3 regions of the Thioalkalivibrio sp. ALE22 genome follow, and region 2 is predicted to be linked to each of the others. Evidence: predicted binding sites of a transcription regulator. Region 2 holds the regulator's gene; each other region holds the start of a gene.

Region 1 (5,179 bases), 110 kb from region 2:
CCCAACCAGTTCTTCATCAACATCCAGCCGGGCCAGGAGCAGGCCTTCGCCGACCGGGTCGAGGCGGCCGGCCTCGAACGCCCGCATCTCGACCCGATGATCCGCGGCCGCCTGATCGAGATCAACGACGAACGCGTTCATCCGGAGGACTTTGACGATGATCGCGACCGAAGACTGGTGGATCGCGAATTCAACCTGTCGTATGCGCACACCCCGCCGGCGCACAATCGCATCGTCGACGGACACTGGTTCGGCGAGGCCGGGCAGGATCCCGACCGGGGCTGGTCGGTGGAGGCCGGACTCATGGAACGCTTCGACCTGGCACTGGGCGACTACCTGACGTTCCGGGTCGGGGGGCAGCCCATCCGCAGTCCGATCACCAGCGTCCGCGAGGTCGACTGGGACAGCTTCCAGGTGAATTTCTTCGTCATCGGCCCGCCTCCGCTGCTGGACCAGCAGCCCCGGACCTTCATCACGGCCATGCACGTGCCCGAAGACCAGCGCAGCGCCCAGAACCAGTGGTTGCGGGAGTTCCCCGCCGTATCGGCCATCGACGTCAGCGCCATCCTCGCGCAGGTCCGCGATGTGATGGACCAGGCCACGCGGGCGGTCGAATACGTCTTCCTGTTCACCCTGATCGCCGGGCTGACCGTGCTCTACGCCGCGGTCCAGGCCACCCGCGACGTCCGACGACGGGAGGCCGCCCTGCTGCGCACCCTCGGGGCACGTCGCGACCACATTCGCAACGGCTTGCTGGCGGAGTTCGGGACCCTGGGCCTGCTGGCCGGGCTGCTCGCGGCCGTGATCGCCACGGCAGTGGGCGCCCTGCTCGCCTGGCAGGTGTTCGAGTTCGACTACAGCGTCAATCCCCTGACCTTCGTCTACGGGATCGGGGGCGGTACGCTGGGGATCGCCCTGGCCGGCTGGCTGGGGACGCGCCGGGTGCTGGACCAGGCCCCGCTGGCGGTGCTGCGCGGCCCGGAATAAGCCGAGCCGGGGTACTCGCGTGCCCCGATCAGTGGCCGTACATGATGTCCACGTCGAGGAAACCGAACAGGACCAGTAGCGCCAGCGCCCAGAGGTAGAAGGAGAAGACCTTCAGGTTGGCGCGGTACAGGAAGAACAACACCATCTTCAGCGACACAATCCCGACCAGCGCGGATACCACAAAGCCCACCGCCAGGGCCGTCCAGTTCAGGTCCCCAAGGCCGTTGCCGTTCAGGACGTCCAGCGACTGCACGGCGGTCGCCGCCAGGATCGTGGGAATCGCGAGGAAAAAGCTGTACTCCGCCGCCCAGCGCCGCTTGAGCCCGGTGAAGAGCGCGAAGACGATCGTCATACCGCTGCGCGAGAGCCCGGGAATCAGCGCGAAACCCTGCGCCACGCCGATGATCGCCGCGATCTTCGGGCTCAATTGGCGCAGGCCCAGCGGGCGCCGCTGCAACCGGTCCGTCCACCACAGCAGCACGCCGGTGAGGCTGAGCGTCCCGGCGATCAGCGTCGGGTGGGCAAACACCTGCTCGAACCCGGCCTTCAGGGTAAAACCCACGACGGCGGTCGCGAACACCGACAACCCGCACAGCAGCGCCAGGCGCAGGAACAGCATCTCGCGCCCCGCGGAGCCCCGGGCGGAGGCCCACTGCCAGCTCTCGCGGGCGATCCCGCCACTCAGCCGCAGCAGGCTCTTGCGGAAGACAAAGACAATCGATACCAGCGTGCCGACGTGCACCACCAGATCGAACAGGATCATCTCAGGGCTTTCCGGAGGCGGCAGTGGCTCGCCCTGACGAATCAGCCAGTGCTGGGTCAGAACCAGGTGGGCGGTCGAGCTGACCGGCAAGAACATGAAGATGCCCTGCACGATCCCGAGCAGGGTGGCGACCCAGACTGTCATGACAGGTTCGGCTCCGTGATCCCGAGGCGGGCCGCAGTATACGCAAACCACCTACCCGGCGTCGGTACCGGCGTCGCACCGCCGGCAAAAGCCCGGCCAGGAGCCTGTCGGATTTGGGCGATCGTCGCGAGCGTGGCGGGAGAGCGAGCCCATTTTTTCGGTCTCTCGAGGCGCATAGTGGGCACTATGTAACGAGAGAGAGCGGAAAAAGGGGCCGTTCTCCTGCGCGCGCAGCAGATCAGTCCCAAATCCGACTGGCTCCTAGACTCGGAACTGGGTCGTCAGACTTCGCAACTGCTCGATGCGCGCCACCAGGGCATCGGTCTCGCTGGCGGTTGCCTCGGCATTGGCCGCCGTCACCTGGGCCCCCTGACTGACCTCCGTGAGGGTGCCATCCACCTCGCGCGCGACCTCCGCCTGCTGTGACACGGCACCAGAGATCTCGTTGTTGAGATGCCGGATCCGCTCGACCGCCGAGCGGATCGACTGCAGGGCCTCGCCGGCACCGGCGGCCTCGTCCACGCCCGTTTCGCCCTTCTCCCGACTGCGCTCCATCGCCCCGGCCGCCGAGCGGGCACCCGCCTGCAGACGCTCGATCATGGCCTGGATCTCGGTCGTCGATTCCTGGGTCCGGGTCGCGAGCGTCCGCACCTCGTCGGCGACCACGGCAAACCCCCGACCCTGCTCGCCCGCGCGGGCCGCCTCGATGGCCGCATTCAGTGCCAGCAGGTTCGTCTGCTCGGCGATCCCGCGGATCACATCGAGCACCGATCCAATCTGGTCCGACTCGGCCTGCAGGCGCGCTACCTGTTCGTTGGCGGTGCCGATCTCGCTGGCCAGCTCGCGCATGGTGCGCACGGTGGTGTCCACCACGCCGGAGCCGGTCCGGGTCTCGGTCTCGGCCTGGTCGGCCGCCTCGGAGGCCGTGCGCGCGTTACGGGCGATCTCCTCGGCCGAGGCCGTCATCTGGTTCATGGCCGTCGCCACCTGGCCCAGCCGCGCCTGTTGCTGCTGCACCTCCTGGTTGGTCTCCTCCGCCACGCGGTGCAGGGTGCCAACCGACTCCCCCAGCTCACGTGCATGCTCCACCATCTCCGAGACCATGCGCTGCAGACGCGCGATGAAGGCGTTGAACAGGCGGGCCAGGCGGTCGATGCCGTCGTTGCGCGGGGCCTCGATGCGCTGGCGCAGATCCCCCTCACCCTCCGAGACCGCACGGAATCGCCCGGCCAGTTCCGCCAGGCGGCGACGGATCATGAACACGAACAGGAAGTACACCACCACGATCACGCCAATCGCCACGCCCAGCATCATCGCGTTGACCTGCCAGGCCGCGACATCCAGCAGCCGGTCCACCGCAGCGGCCACTTCGGCCTCCAGGGCCGGCGTGGTCGCGTGCTCCTGCATGACCTGCTCCAGGGTGGCCTCCATCCCGCCCTTCAGCGTGGCCGTATGCCAGAACACCGCCGCGGCGGCGATCAGGAAGAACACCCCAACGATCGCACTCAATGCGAGCGAGAAACGTCCCGCCAGCGAAAGGCGACTCAGCCACCCACTCTCCTGCTCCATTGCTGCCCCCTGATGCCGGTACACTCCGGCTTTTGTTATCGCTGTAACGACCCACCGGCCCGAAGCTGTAGGCCGATGTGCACCTGTGCTTCACGCGAACGCAACGCATGCGCTTGTGACGCAGGTCCGGACCGATTAAGGTTCTCTGAAATATACGTTCAAGCATATCCTCGATCACCGCGAACCGACGAAACCCTCCTATGCAGCTCACCCGCTATACCGATTTTTCCCTTCGCGTCCTGATGTACCTCACCGTGCAGCCGCGCGAGCAGCGCGTAACCGTCAGCGACATCTCCGAGCAGTTCGCCATCCCCCGCAACCACCTGGTCAAGATCGTGCACCAGCTCGGCCAGAAGGGCTACATCATCACCCGGCGCGGCAAGGGGGGCGGGATCTCGCTCGCCTGCGAACCCGCGGAGATCAACGTCGGCAGCGTAATCCGCGACATGGAGCCGAACCTGAACGTGGTGGACTGCGAGAACCCCGTCTGCCCGATCCTGCCCGCCTGCCAGTTGCGCGGTGTTCTCAACGACGCACGCGACGCCTTCCTCGCCGTGCTCGACCGCTACACCATTGCCGATGTGACCCAGGCGCCCGACTACCTCTACGAGCTCCTGCATCCCGGCAAGAGCGCCTGAACCCCGGTATCCTTCGGCCATGGAACGGCCCGACCCGGCACCCCGAAAACGAACCGCCCTGCACGCGCACACCGGCGCCCGCTGGCTGGCCGTGGCCGTTCCGTGCCTGCTGGCGCTCGCGAGCGCCGACGCACGCCAGGCCTGTCCCGATCCCGGGACCACACCCACCCCCCTCGCCGAACTGCGCGCGGGGACCCTCCCCGAAGGAACGGAGGTGGTCGCGGAAGGCACCGTAACCGGCGTCTTCATGGACACGGACCAGCTGGGGGGCTTCTACCTGCAACAGGGCTCGGCCACCGGGGCCACGGGCCTGTTCGTCTACGCCCCACGAAGGGACCCGGTCGCGGCCGGGCAGCGCCTGCAGGTGCATGGCGCCTTCACCCGCCATCGAGGCCGCCCCCAACTCTCGCAACTGGACGCGGTGGTGACCTGCGCCGACGGCGAACCGCCCGCCCCCGTCGACCTGCGCCTGCCCGACGCGGCCGACCGGCTGGGCGACTTTATCGACCAGCCGGTCCGTTTCCCGCAGCGCCTGACGGTCACCGACAACCGGGACCTCGGCCGCTACGGAAGCATGACGCTGGCCGCCGACGGGCGCCTGACGCACCCGGGCCAGACCGCCCCCGCGGACAGCCCGGGGCGCCAGGACATGAATCGGCGGATCGAACTCGACGACGGGAGCTATCGCGCGAACCCCGACCCGATCCCGTACCTCGACGACCAGGGGACCCGCCGCGCGGGAAGCTCGGTGGAAGGCCTCACCGGCATCCTCACCCACGCCTTCGGCGCGTACCGGATCCACCCCACCGAGCCGGTAGACTGGACCGGCGGCCAGCGTCCCGACCCGGTGCCAACCGCGGATGCGGGTGACCTGCGCATTGCCACCGCGAACATGGAGAATGACTTCGTCACGCTGGGCGAGCGTGGTGCGCAGACCCCGGCCGAGCGCCAACGCCAGACCGCCAAGCTGGATGCCCTGCTGCAGGGCCTGGATGCGGACCTGCTGGGCGCGGTCGAACTGGAAAACGCCGCGGCTGCGCGCGAGACCCTGGTGGCGCGCCTGAACGCCCGCCCCGGG
Region 2 (5,179 bases):
ACCATCGCGTCGCCATCCGCCGCCGGTTCCGCATCCGTATCCGCTTGCGGTTCGGGTTCTGGCTCCGGCTCGGGTTCCGGGGGTGGCGGCGCGGCGGGCTCCGCCGCCACGTCCTCGTTGTTCGCCATGCGCCGGAGGTTTTCCACCAGATCGGCCTCGGCGGGTGTGGGATCCACGCCGGAGCGCAGGTCCCCGAACATTACGTTCAGGGTGTCCAGCACCCGCAGCATGGTGTCCATCAGGTGACTGTCCGCCCGCCGCTCACCGTTACGCAGCAGGTTGAAGACGTCCTCCGCGTGATGGCACACGGTCACCAGGGGATCCAGGCTCAGGAAGCCGGCTCCACCCTTGATGGTATGGAAGCTACGAAAGACCGCATTCAGCAGATCCCGGTCATCGGGATTCTGTTCCAGGTCGATGAGTTGCTCGTTGAGCCCCTCCAGCAGTTCCCCGGCCTCGATCAGGAAGTCCTGAAGGATTTCGTCATTGGGGTCGATGGCCATTCAGTCTCTCCGGTCGCGTGGCGCCATTCGCATGAGGGGAACTGCCTAGAAGCCCAGGCTCGATAGCAGATCGTCCACCTCGTCCTGTCCTTGAACGACATCCGCGGCGGAATCTTGAGTCTTGGGCACGCTGGGACCGTGACCCTTGCGGTCCGCCTCGCGCTCCTCCTCGCGTTGTTCAAGCGACGCCTCGGCCGCCTCGACCTGCTCCATGCGCCCGCTGGAGAGCCGGATCAGGGACACCAGGTTCTCTTCCAGGTCGGTCACCAGCTGGATCACGCGGCGAATCACCTGGCCGGTAATGTCCTGATAGCTCTGTGCCATCAGCACCTCGGAGAGCAGCCGGCGCAGCTCCTCGGTGTCTTCCCCCGCCTGCGCGAAGAACGTGTCGAGCTCGCGGGCAAAGTCCCGGAACTCCTCCACCGAGAGCTGGCGGTTGCGAAAGCGCGTCCACTTCGCCGTCAGGTCGGCCGCCTGCTGGCTGAACGACTCCGCGATCGGCAGGCTCGACTCGATGGCATTCATGGTGTCGTGGGCCGCCTGTTCGGTCATCGTGACCACGTAATTCAGGCGTTCCTTTGCGTCCGGGATCTCCGCCTGGGTCAGTTCGACCAGACGCGAATCGCCGCGGAAGCTTTGCAGGGCCTCGTGAAGATCACGGGTCAGCTTGCCCAGCTCGTCGAAGAGTTCGCGGTCATAGGGGCGCGCCAGATCCTGCACCAGCGCCCGGGCGCCCGTGTCGTCGCCCGCCTCCAGCGTCTTGACCAACTGCCGCGCAAGCTCCAGCTGATCGTCGCGTGGTGGGTGTTCCTGTTCAGTCATGAGAAGCCTCTTGCGGGTACGGCGCGGAAGGTTTCGGACGACGCCCGCGGCGGTCGGTGCCACGGGCGTCGGGCATATCGGTCACAGGCCCATGATTATCCCTGTGCTTCAATGCGTTCGAAGATCTTGTCGATCTTTTCCTTCAGCGTCTCGGCGGTGAACGGCTTGACCACGTAGCCGTTCACGCCCGCCTCGGCCGCCTCGACGATCTGGTCGCGCTTGGCCTCCGCCGTCACCATCAGCACCGGCATGGACTTGAGGTTCGGGTCGGCGCGCACGGCCTTCAGCAAGTCGATCCCCGGCATGTTGGGCATGTTCCAGTCGGTGATCAGAAAGTCGAAATCGCCGTTCTGCAGCATCGGCAGCGCAGTGCTGCCGTCGTCGGCTTCCTGGGTATTGTTGAAGCCAAGATCACGCAACAGGTTCTTGATAATGCGCCGCATCGTGGAAAAGTCGTCCACGATGAGAATCTTCATTCCCTTGTCCACACGTCACTCCGGGATTCGTAGGGTGGGTTTTAGAATAACTGCAAAGCCGTACCGTCTTCGAGCCACGAACCCAGGCGGGCACGCAGTCGAATGGTGGCCTGACTTCGGATCTGGCTGACGCGCGACTCGGTCACGCCCAGCACGGCACCGATCTCGCGCAGGTTGAGCTCTTCGATGTAGTAGAGCGACAGCACCAGCCGCTCGCGTTCGGGGAGGTCGCCGAGGGCTTCGGCCAGTTCCTGACGGAACTCACCGGCCTCGAGGGTGCGGGCCGGCGACACCTCCTGCCCTTCGATCACGCGATCAGCCCCGTCGTCACCCCCGCCGAGGTCGTCCAAAGCGAACAGGTGGGCCCCGGCGTGATCCTGCAGCATCTCGTAGTACTGGTCGATCGGCACGTCCAGCTCGGCGGCGACCTCGCTGCCACGCGCCGCCCGCCCCTCGCGCGCCTCGACGGTCTGGATCGCCGCGGCAATACGCCGACTGTTGCGGTGCACCGAACGCGGTGTCCAGTCACTGCGGCGCAGCTCGTCGATCATCGCGCCACGGATGCGGATGCCGGCGTAGGTGGCAAAGGTCGCGCCCTGGCCGCCCTCGAACTGGCGCGCCGCCTCGAGCAGCCCGATCATGCCCGCCTGAATCAGATCATCCACCTGCACCGAGGCGGGGAGCCGCGCCATCAGGTGATGGGCGATGCGGTGGACCAGCTCGACGTGATCGGCAATCAGCTGTTCGTGTCCGCCGCTGGCCGCGGAGGTCGCCTGATAGCCGGAAAGTCGATTACGCGTCGTCATCATGCGCTCTGCAGCATCCGTTCCACGAAAAACCCGACGCCACCGTGGTCACCGCCCCCCACCGGCCAGCGGTCCACGGTCCGTGCCAGTTCGGCAAAGGCCTTCCCCGCCGGGCTCCCGGGGTACTGCTGTACCACTGGCGCGCGTTTCTGCACCGCCTTTCGCAGGTGATCGTCCATCGGAATATAGCCGGCCAGGTCGAGCACCACCTCCGGCAGGTAGTTGCCGCAGACGGTATTGAGCTTCTGCATCAGTCGCTCGGCGCCTTCGCGGCCGTCGACCATGTTCGTCACCATGCGGAAGCGACGCAGGCCATGATCGCGGTGCAGGACCTTGATCAGGGCATAGGCGTCGGTAATCGAGGCGGGCTCGTCGCAGACCACCACCAGGGTCTCCTGGACCGCGCGGCAGAACGACGTCACGGATTCCTGCAGGCCGGCCGCGGTGTCCACGATCAGCACATCCAGGGGTTTGCGATAGGCGCTGAAGGCATGGATCAGACCGGCATGCTCGGCCGGCGTCAGGTTGGCCATCGCCGCGATCCCCGAAGCCGATGGCACCACCTTCACCCCGTCCGGCCCCTGGACGAGCACGTCCTCCAGGCTGTCCACGTCCCCGGTCACCAGGTCGTGCAGCGTGCGCTCGGGACGCATCCCCAACAGCAGGTCCACGTTGGCCAGGCCCAGATCGGCGTCGAACAGCATGACCTCGCGCCCGAGCCGGGCCAAGCCCACCGACAGGTTCACCGATACGTTGGTCTTGCCCACCCCGCCCTTGCCCGAGGCAACCGCGATGACCTTCAACGGCTTGTTAGTGCGTGGCATAGCGCCCCTTCCCGACCGGTTGAATCAGTTCCAGCGTGGCGGGCTCCGCCGCCCGTGCCGGACGTGCCTGGGCGCGCGCGCGTCGCGGCGGTTCCATCTCCGCCAGGCGCTCGGCCGCCCAGGTCTCGCGGGCATTGGCCGCTGCCCCGGCCCCATCGGCGGCATCGTCCAGGGCCAGTCGGGTCAGATAACCGGTATCGACCCGGTGAAAGTCCTCGGCAAAACGCTGGCCATCGCTGACGAACCCCAGCCCCAGGTGCTGATCGAGCAGTACGGACAGGACCTCGCCCAGCTCCTCGGCCTCGTCCAGCTTGGTCAGCACCAGCGCCGAGGGCTCCGCCTTGCGAAATGCCTCCAGCACCCGCCGCAATGCGCTGCCCTGGGTCGTCGCCGACACCACCAGCCAGCTCTCGGCCCGGATGTCCGGCGGAAGGTGCGCGAACAGGGATTCGTCCTCCACTGCCCGCGGGGCCTGTCCCGCCGTATCCACCAGGATCAGGTGCCCATCCTCCACGCGGCGCGCCAGTTCGCGCAACTCTCTCGCGTTCTGCAGCACACGCACCGAGATCCCCGCCATCTGGGCGAAGGCCTGCAACTGGCGCGTGGCCCCGATGCGCTGGCTGTCCAGGGTCACCAGCGTAACCGAATCCGGGCCCATGCGGCGGATCTGGCGCAGCGCGATGCGGGCCAGCGTGGTGGTCTTGCCAACGCCGGTAGGCCCGACCAGTGCCAGCAGGCCGCCCTCGTCCAGGATGTCCGGCCGGTGGGTGGCAATCGCGCCCGACAACCGTGCCCGCAGGCGTTCCCAGGCCTGTTCCGGCGAGCTGTCATCGAGAATGCTTCCGGCCAGGCTGCGCGCCAGGGATTCGCTGAACCCGCGGTCGATCAGGCGCGCCTTGCATTCCGCCGCCAGCGGGTGGCGGGCCGCCCAGCGCGCCTCTTCGCTCTCCGCATACTGGCGCGTCATCAGGCTGCGCAGGTCGCGCAGCTCCTGCCGCATGGCGGTCAGCTCCGGGTCGGCCGGCCACGACGCCGCGGCCTGACCGGCGCCGCGCTCGCGGGCCGGCCGGGCGGTTGTGCTCGCTTCGCGGCTCGTCGCGGGCGCGTCCTGCGCGGCTACCGGCTCCGACGCTGCGCCGTCCTCCAGCGCCGCGACCACCTCCAGCCAGCCGTCGACCCGGCGACTGGACAGGATGACCGCGTCCTCGCCCTGCTGCTCGCGCACCTGGCGCATCGCGTCACGCATGTCCCGGGCCCGATATCGTCTGACGTTCATGCTTTTTCTCCTGCGCCGCTCGCGCGGCGGAACCCTTCATCGTGTCGTTCAGGCGGACTGCTTCTGCGACTCTTCCTGGCCGACCGTGGCGACCACCCGAATCCGGCGGTTGTCCGGAATCTCGGTAAAGGCCAGCACGGTCAGACTGCGGACCGCGCCGCGCAGCCACCCGGCGATCCAGGAGCGGATCTCCGGTGCCACCACCAGGACCGCCGGCTGTCCGGCCGTCTCCTGGCGGCGGGCCGCATCGGCCACCGAGCGCTGCAGCCGCTCCGCCAGCCCGGGCTCCAGTCCAACCGTGCCGCCCGAGCTCCCCTGCAGGGACTTATGCAAGAGCTGTTCCAACGACGGATCCAGCGCGATCAGGGGCAGCTCGTCCTCCGGCCCCACCAGGTCCTGCACGATCGAGCGCGCCAGGGCCACCCGCACCGCCGCGGTCAAAGTGCCGGGATCCTGACTCTTGACCCCCTCG
Region 3 (5,179 bases), 130 kb from region 2:
CATGCGTTGCTCTCCGTTATCCGTTCGCCCCAGCGGCGCGACTATCGACGAGAATTGTTCTGGGCCAGCGGCATATTCGCCAGCTGCCCCATCAGAAAATCGCCCGTGCTCTGCATCTGCGCCACGGCACTGTCCATCCGCGAGAACTGCCCGATCAGGCGCTGTTCCATACGTTCGAGACGGACCTCGAGGTCCTCGCGCTGCTGCCCAATCCGCTCCAGGTCATTGCGCAGCCCGTCCGTACGCGCATTGATCAAACCTTCCGGCCCAATAAAGCTGTTGGTGACCTCCTGCATCCGGCCACCAACCTCGCGCACGATCTCGGTGACGCGATCGAAGCCGTCGGTCTCCATCGCCCGGTCGAAACGCGCGCCGTCGAACGAGAGCGTCCCGTCGCGGTTGGAGACGATCCCCAGCTCCGCGAGGGTCTGGGCATTGGCATCCGGCACTTGGGCCGGCTGGATCAGGGCATTGCCGAGGCGGCTGCGAATCCCCCGTACCGTGCTGTCCCCCGTCAGAACCGATCCCTCCTCCGAGTCCGGATTGAACGAGGTCAGCTCACGGGTCTGGCCAACCAGGGCGTTATACGATTCGACAAAACCCTGCAGGGCCTCGCGCAGCTGGTCCTGGTCTTCGCTCACCGAAACGGTCACCGGCGACGCGGACGTCCCCTGCAGCTCGATGCTCAGGCCCTCGATCGTGTCGTCCAGCGTGTTCGTCGGGCTGGTCACGGTCAGACCGTTGATCACGGCCACCGCATCGCGGGCCTCTTGCGTGGTTTCCAGGTTGTCGCTGGCCAGGCGGCCGAGACCCTCGTTGGTCGCCGCCGTGTCCCCGTTCACCGCGACCGAGATCGTGTTATCGGCCCCTGTCTCCGTCGCATTCAGGACCAGGCGCGCGCCACTGCCGTCATTCACGATGGAGGCCGTGACACCGCCCCCGGCCTCGTTGATCGCATTGCGCACGTCCCGCAGGGTATCGCCTTCTTCCACGTCGATGGTGATGGCGTTCCCGCCGCCCACGCTGATCTCCAACTGACCGGCACCCACCTCGGCATCCCCGTCGGCGAACTGCCCCGCCGCGGTGGCCACGCTTTGCGCCTGCGCCAGCTGATCCACCTGCAGCGAGAAATTGCCATTCGCCGCCGTGCCGTCGGACGTCACGCTGGCCACACTGGAATCCGACACCTCTGCGGACTGGGACAACTCGAATCCAGCCAGCTGGCCCAGACTCCCACCCAGCTGCTCCACGCCGTTCGTAAGATTGCCGAATGCCGAGATCTGCGCCTCGATCCGACCTTCCCGGCGATCGAACCGCTGCTCCTTCGGGACGCGTTCGGCATTGATCAGGTCGCCCACGATCTGATTCAGATCCAGCCCCGAACCGACACCCAGTGAACTAATGGCCATGGTCTTTCTGCTCCTCGGCGCCCGGCGTCCCGGACCCTTTGCACGTGCGATATATCTATTTACGACAGCCTAGCCCAAAACTTGAGCCCCCCGCAGGAAAACCGCCTCAAAATCGGCATACCGCGCCCCGACTTGATCCCTCGGAAAATCCCGTCGTTGCGAGCGAAGCGAAGCAATCTCCAGAACCTGGCACATAGCCGACACTCGCACCTGCCACAATCACCCCCAACCCCCAGCCCCGTCATCCCGGAAACTGCAAAGCAGTTATCCGGGATCTCCCACGCCTGGCGAATCCCGCCGCTTGGGATAGTCCCGTCTCCAGAGATACCGGCTCTACGCTCCGCTTCGGCCGGGATGACATAGGGGGCGCACGGTCGAGAAGGAATGAGGCAGCCACACCCAGACGCCGGAACCAAAAAAGCCGGACCCGCTGCCGGGCCCGGCTCAACACAACATCACGCTTGTAGGTGTAACAACAGCCCTCAGGCCTTATCCGCGAGCCCCGTACCGCCGAGCTCCTGCTCGGTCTGGAACTGTTCCACCAGGGCCAGCACGGCCTCCGGCGGGATCTGGCGGATCACCTCTTCGCGTTCTCCGTCCATCACCGTGATCACCGTTCGGCCACTACTGTCGTCCACACTGAACTCCAGCGCCCGCTTGGTGGATTGCAGGTAGGAATTGATCGACTCGACCACCTGATTGACCTCATCCATATCCATGGCCTCGATCGCCGGTCCGGTGGAGCCACGAGCCGAAGATTCCGTGCTAATGCCCGTACGCGCAACGGCCTCCGGCCGCCCCTCGCCACGAACAAAACCCGCACCGGGACCCGGGACCTTGGCCCCCTCCCCCCCGCGCGGGTTCACTGCCACCAGCGGTGATGTGATATTGCCGATTCCATCACTCATATCGCTGTCCTCTTCAGAAGGGGAGGATGGCGCCCTCGCCATCCTCCCTCAACCAGAAGCCCGAGTGATCGAGCTTACTGCAGCAGGGCCAGCACGTTCTGCGGAACGGCGTTGGCCTGCGACAGCACCGAGGTACCCGCCTGCTGCAGCACCTGGGCGCGGGTCAGCTCGGCGGTCTCGGCCGCGAAGTCCGCATCCTGGATCCGCGAACGGGCGGCGGACAGGTTCTCCGACGAGATCTCCAAGTTGGAGATCGTGTTCTCGAATCGTACCTGTACGGCACCAAGCTCCGCACGCAGCCCATTGACCTGATCCAGGGCAAAGTCGACCACGCGCAACGTGTCTGTCGCACCTTCTCGGCTCAACACGTCAATGTCATTCATCGAGAGGGATTCCTGATCAGCCACATCATCGCTTAACCCCAGCGCTGCGAAATCTTCACCACCGATGAGAATATCCCCACCAATCTCCCTGGAGAGTTCGATGCCGCGCAGGATGGAACCGGAGTCACCGTCCCCAAGGCCCTCGACATCCAGAGCGCCACCACCAGTCACCGACATCTGGATATCCGAGTTCGATTCCAGGGTCAGATCGTTACCATCAAAATCCGCGCGCACGCCGGTTTGAGACGAGAGGTCGTTGATCTTTGCGGCGATCTCTTCCGCACCATCACCATTTGCAATCGCGATGTTGACGCCATTGATGTTCAATGTGCCGTCATCATCCGCGGCTGTCACCGCCAAAGTAGCTTCTGCGGTGGGGGCCAGAGAGGCGCGAACTCCGGAATCTGCCGAAGCATCGTTGATACGGTTCACCACCTGTGCGAGCGACGTGGCGTCCGCGTCAAGATCGGTCAGGTCGATGCCAACGCCCTGCAGCGAAAGAGAATCCCCACCCAGATCAGAAAGGACCAGACCGTCGGTAAAGTCTCCCAGCAGTGCCGCCGCGCCGTCAGCCACCTGAGCCCCGAGCTGCGAGCCCTGAGCATTCACTCCTTCTACGCTGATCGTCTGGTTGCGATTGGCCCCAACCTGAAATACCAGCTCTTCCAACGTGCCGTTCAGGATGTCCTGACCATTGAACTGGGTGGAATCGGCCACTCGATTGATTTCGGCGACCAGCTGCGAAACTTCGTTATTCAGTGCCTGGCGATCCTGAGAGGAGTTCGAGTCGTTACCGGCCTGCACCGCCAACTCACGAATACGCTGAAGGTTGTCTCCAATCGTGCCCAGCGCACCTTCCGCCGTCTGCGAGAAGGAGATGCCATCGTTGGCGTTACGCACGGCCTGGTTCAGGCCGCGGATCTGGGTGGTAAAACGCTCGGAAATGGCCAGACCGGCCGCGTCGTCCTTGGCGCTGTTGATACGCAGGCCCGAGGACAGACGCTCCAGGCTCTGAGCCAGCGCACCCTGGGAATTGCCCAGATTACGCTGCGCGTTCAGGGAAAGAACGTTGGTGTTGATTACTTGGGACATGATCGCTCTCCTGTAGAGTCGTTCGTCACCGCCTCGGGCGGTTCTGGTGAACGGGACGATCCCCGCTCTCAGGACCCTTAACGACCTCCCCCACAGAACCTTTAGCCCATCCTCCAAATTTTTTTCACCGCGGGCGGCAAATCGTTGCCGCCCGCGCCGCATGCGCCCTCCAACCCGCCACAGCCACGCCATCATCCGTACCAAACACCCCGCCGTCACCCCAGCCGCAGCGCAGCGGAGAGCCGGGACCTCCAGACGCCGGACCAGCCCCCAACCGACGGGCGGCCCGCACCGCAGAGATCCCGGATAACCGCTGCACCGTTTCCGGGATGACGGTTCTGTGGCAGAAAGTTACGGAAACGGGGAGCACGGGACGGCCACCCCAGGGTGGCGACCACATCTGCTGGGAGAACGCTGGGTGGATATCGTCGTGCACCCACGCAGGGCGCCGCACCGCCCCATCGATACGCATGCCGACCCCACGGGTGGCGCTCTGTGACCGTCACGACGCCACCGCAGCGGCTCGCGCGGCTGATTAATCTGATGGATCGTGAGGACGAGTACCTGATCGGCGTTTCAGAGGCTTTGTACACAGGCCCCGGAACTCAACCTTGGCTCCGCACCACCCACGCAACGCGATAGCCCCCACCGCCGGTCCCGCTCCTGTAGGAGCCCAGCCCCCTGGGCGATTTCCTTAATCAATGCCAGATGTCCGACCCGATCGCCCAGAGGGCTGGCCTCCTACAAGTGTTGCCCCGACAACGGGGGCTCAGATCAGCCAGGTGGTGCCGATGCGGTGCTCGGGTGTGGCGCCGGGGATCAGGTCCATCAGGGCCCAGCCGAAGATGAGGGTGATGAAGGCGCCGCAGAAGACGGTGGCCACGAACAGGCCGATGCGGTTGCCGCGGCGCAGCCCGAGGATGCCACGCAGCGACCAGTACAGCAGCCACAGCGAATACAGGATCAGCAGCAGGCTGATGCCGTTGCCCCACGGCCAGGGAAAGGCGGCGGCGACCTTGGCGACCCAGGCCGGGAGCAGGCCGATACTGACCGCCAGCATGGCCCGGTCCGGGTCCCCGCGCCCCTGGAAGAGTTCGCCCAGGTAGTGCGCGGACCACGCCAGGCCCAGCACACCGATACTCATGGCGAGCACGCTGTAGACGCCAAACCCCCATACCCCGGGCATCGCCTCGGCCGGCAGTCCGGTGGGAATGATCTGGTACAGGACCTGGCTGATCACCACGCTGAGCAGCAGGACCGGTAAGACAAGTCGCAGGAAGGTCTGCCACCAGGGCGGCGCCTGCTCGATCGCCTGCGCGTCACGCACCGCGCCCAGAGGGTTGATGAGCGCACGCGACGTCCAGCGCAGTGGGTTGAATTGGCCGCT

The links. Region 2 encodes FliA, which starts transcription of late flagellar genes. Its sites were predicted from a motif close to GCTAAAGTTNNNNNNNNNNCNGCCGATA; they were not measured.
Region 1: a site for FliA is predicted at 3,508-3,535, ahead of F793_RS0102720 (methyl-accepting chemotaxis protein). Genes of this name have one in related genera too.
Region 3: a site for FliA is predicted at 3,871-3,898, ahead of F793_RS0102815 (flagellin). Genes of this name have one in related genera too.

The regions. Positions count from the first base shown of each region.
Region 1 is NZ_KB906500.1:220,145-225,323, forward strand. Features, by position in the region: gene F793_RS0102710 (ABC transporter permease) at 1-987, shown strand, start outside; gene F793_RS0102715 (undecaprenyl-diphosphate phosphatase) at 1,016-1,894, opposite strand; gene F793_RS0102720 (methyl-accepting chemotaxis protein) at 2,156-3,463, opposite strand; gene F793_RS0102725 (Rrf2 family transcriptional regulator) at 3,664-4,101, shown strand; gene F793_RS0102730 (ExeM/NucH family extracellular endonuclease) at 4,121-5,179, shown strand, end outside.
Region 2 is NZ_KB906500.1:106,534-111,712, reverse strand. Features, by position in the region: gene F793_RS0102210 (chemotaxis protein CheA) at 1-503, opposite strand, end outside; gene F793_RS0102205 (protein phosphatase CheZ) at 549-1,325, opposite strand; gene cheY (chemotaxis response regulator CheY) at 1,421-1,801, opposite strand; gene F793_RS0102195 (RNA polymerase sigma factor FliA) at 1,843-2,610, opposite strand; gene F793_RS0102190 (MinD/ParA family protein) at 2,607-3,431, opposite strand; partial or broken gene flhF (flagellar biosynthesis protein FlhF) at 3,600-4,707, opposite strand; gene flhA (flagellar biosynthesis protein FlhA) at 4,756-5,179, opposite strand, start outside.
Region 3 is NZ_KB906500.1:239,673-244,851, forward strand. Features, by position in the region: gene fliS (flagellar export chaperone FliS) at 1-3, opposite strand, end outside; gene fliD (flagellar filament capping protein FliD) at 42-1,409, opposite strand; gene F793_RS0102810 (flagellar protein FlaG) at 1,892-2,128, opposite strand; gene F793_RS0102815 (flagellin) at 2,392-3,792, opposite strand; gene F793_RS0102820 (YIP1 family protein) at 4,562-5,179, opposite strand, start outside.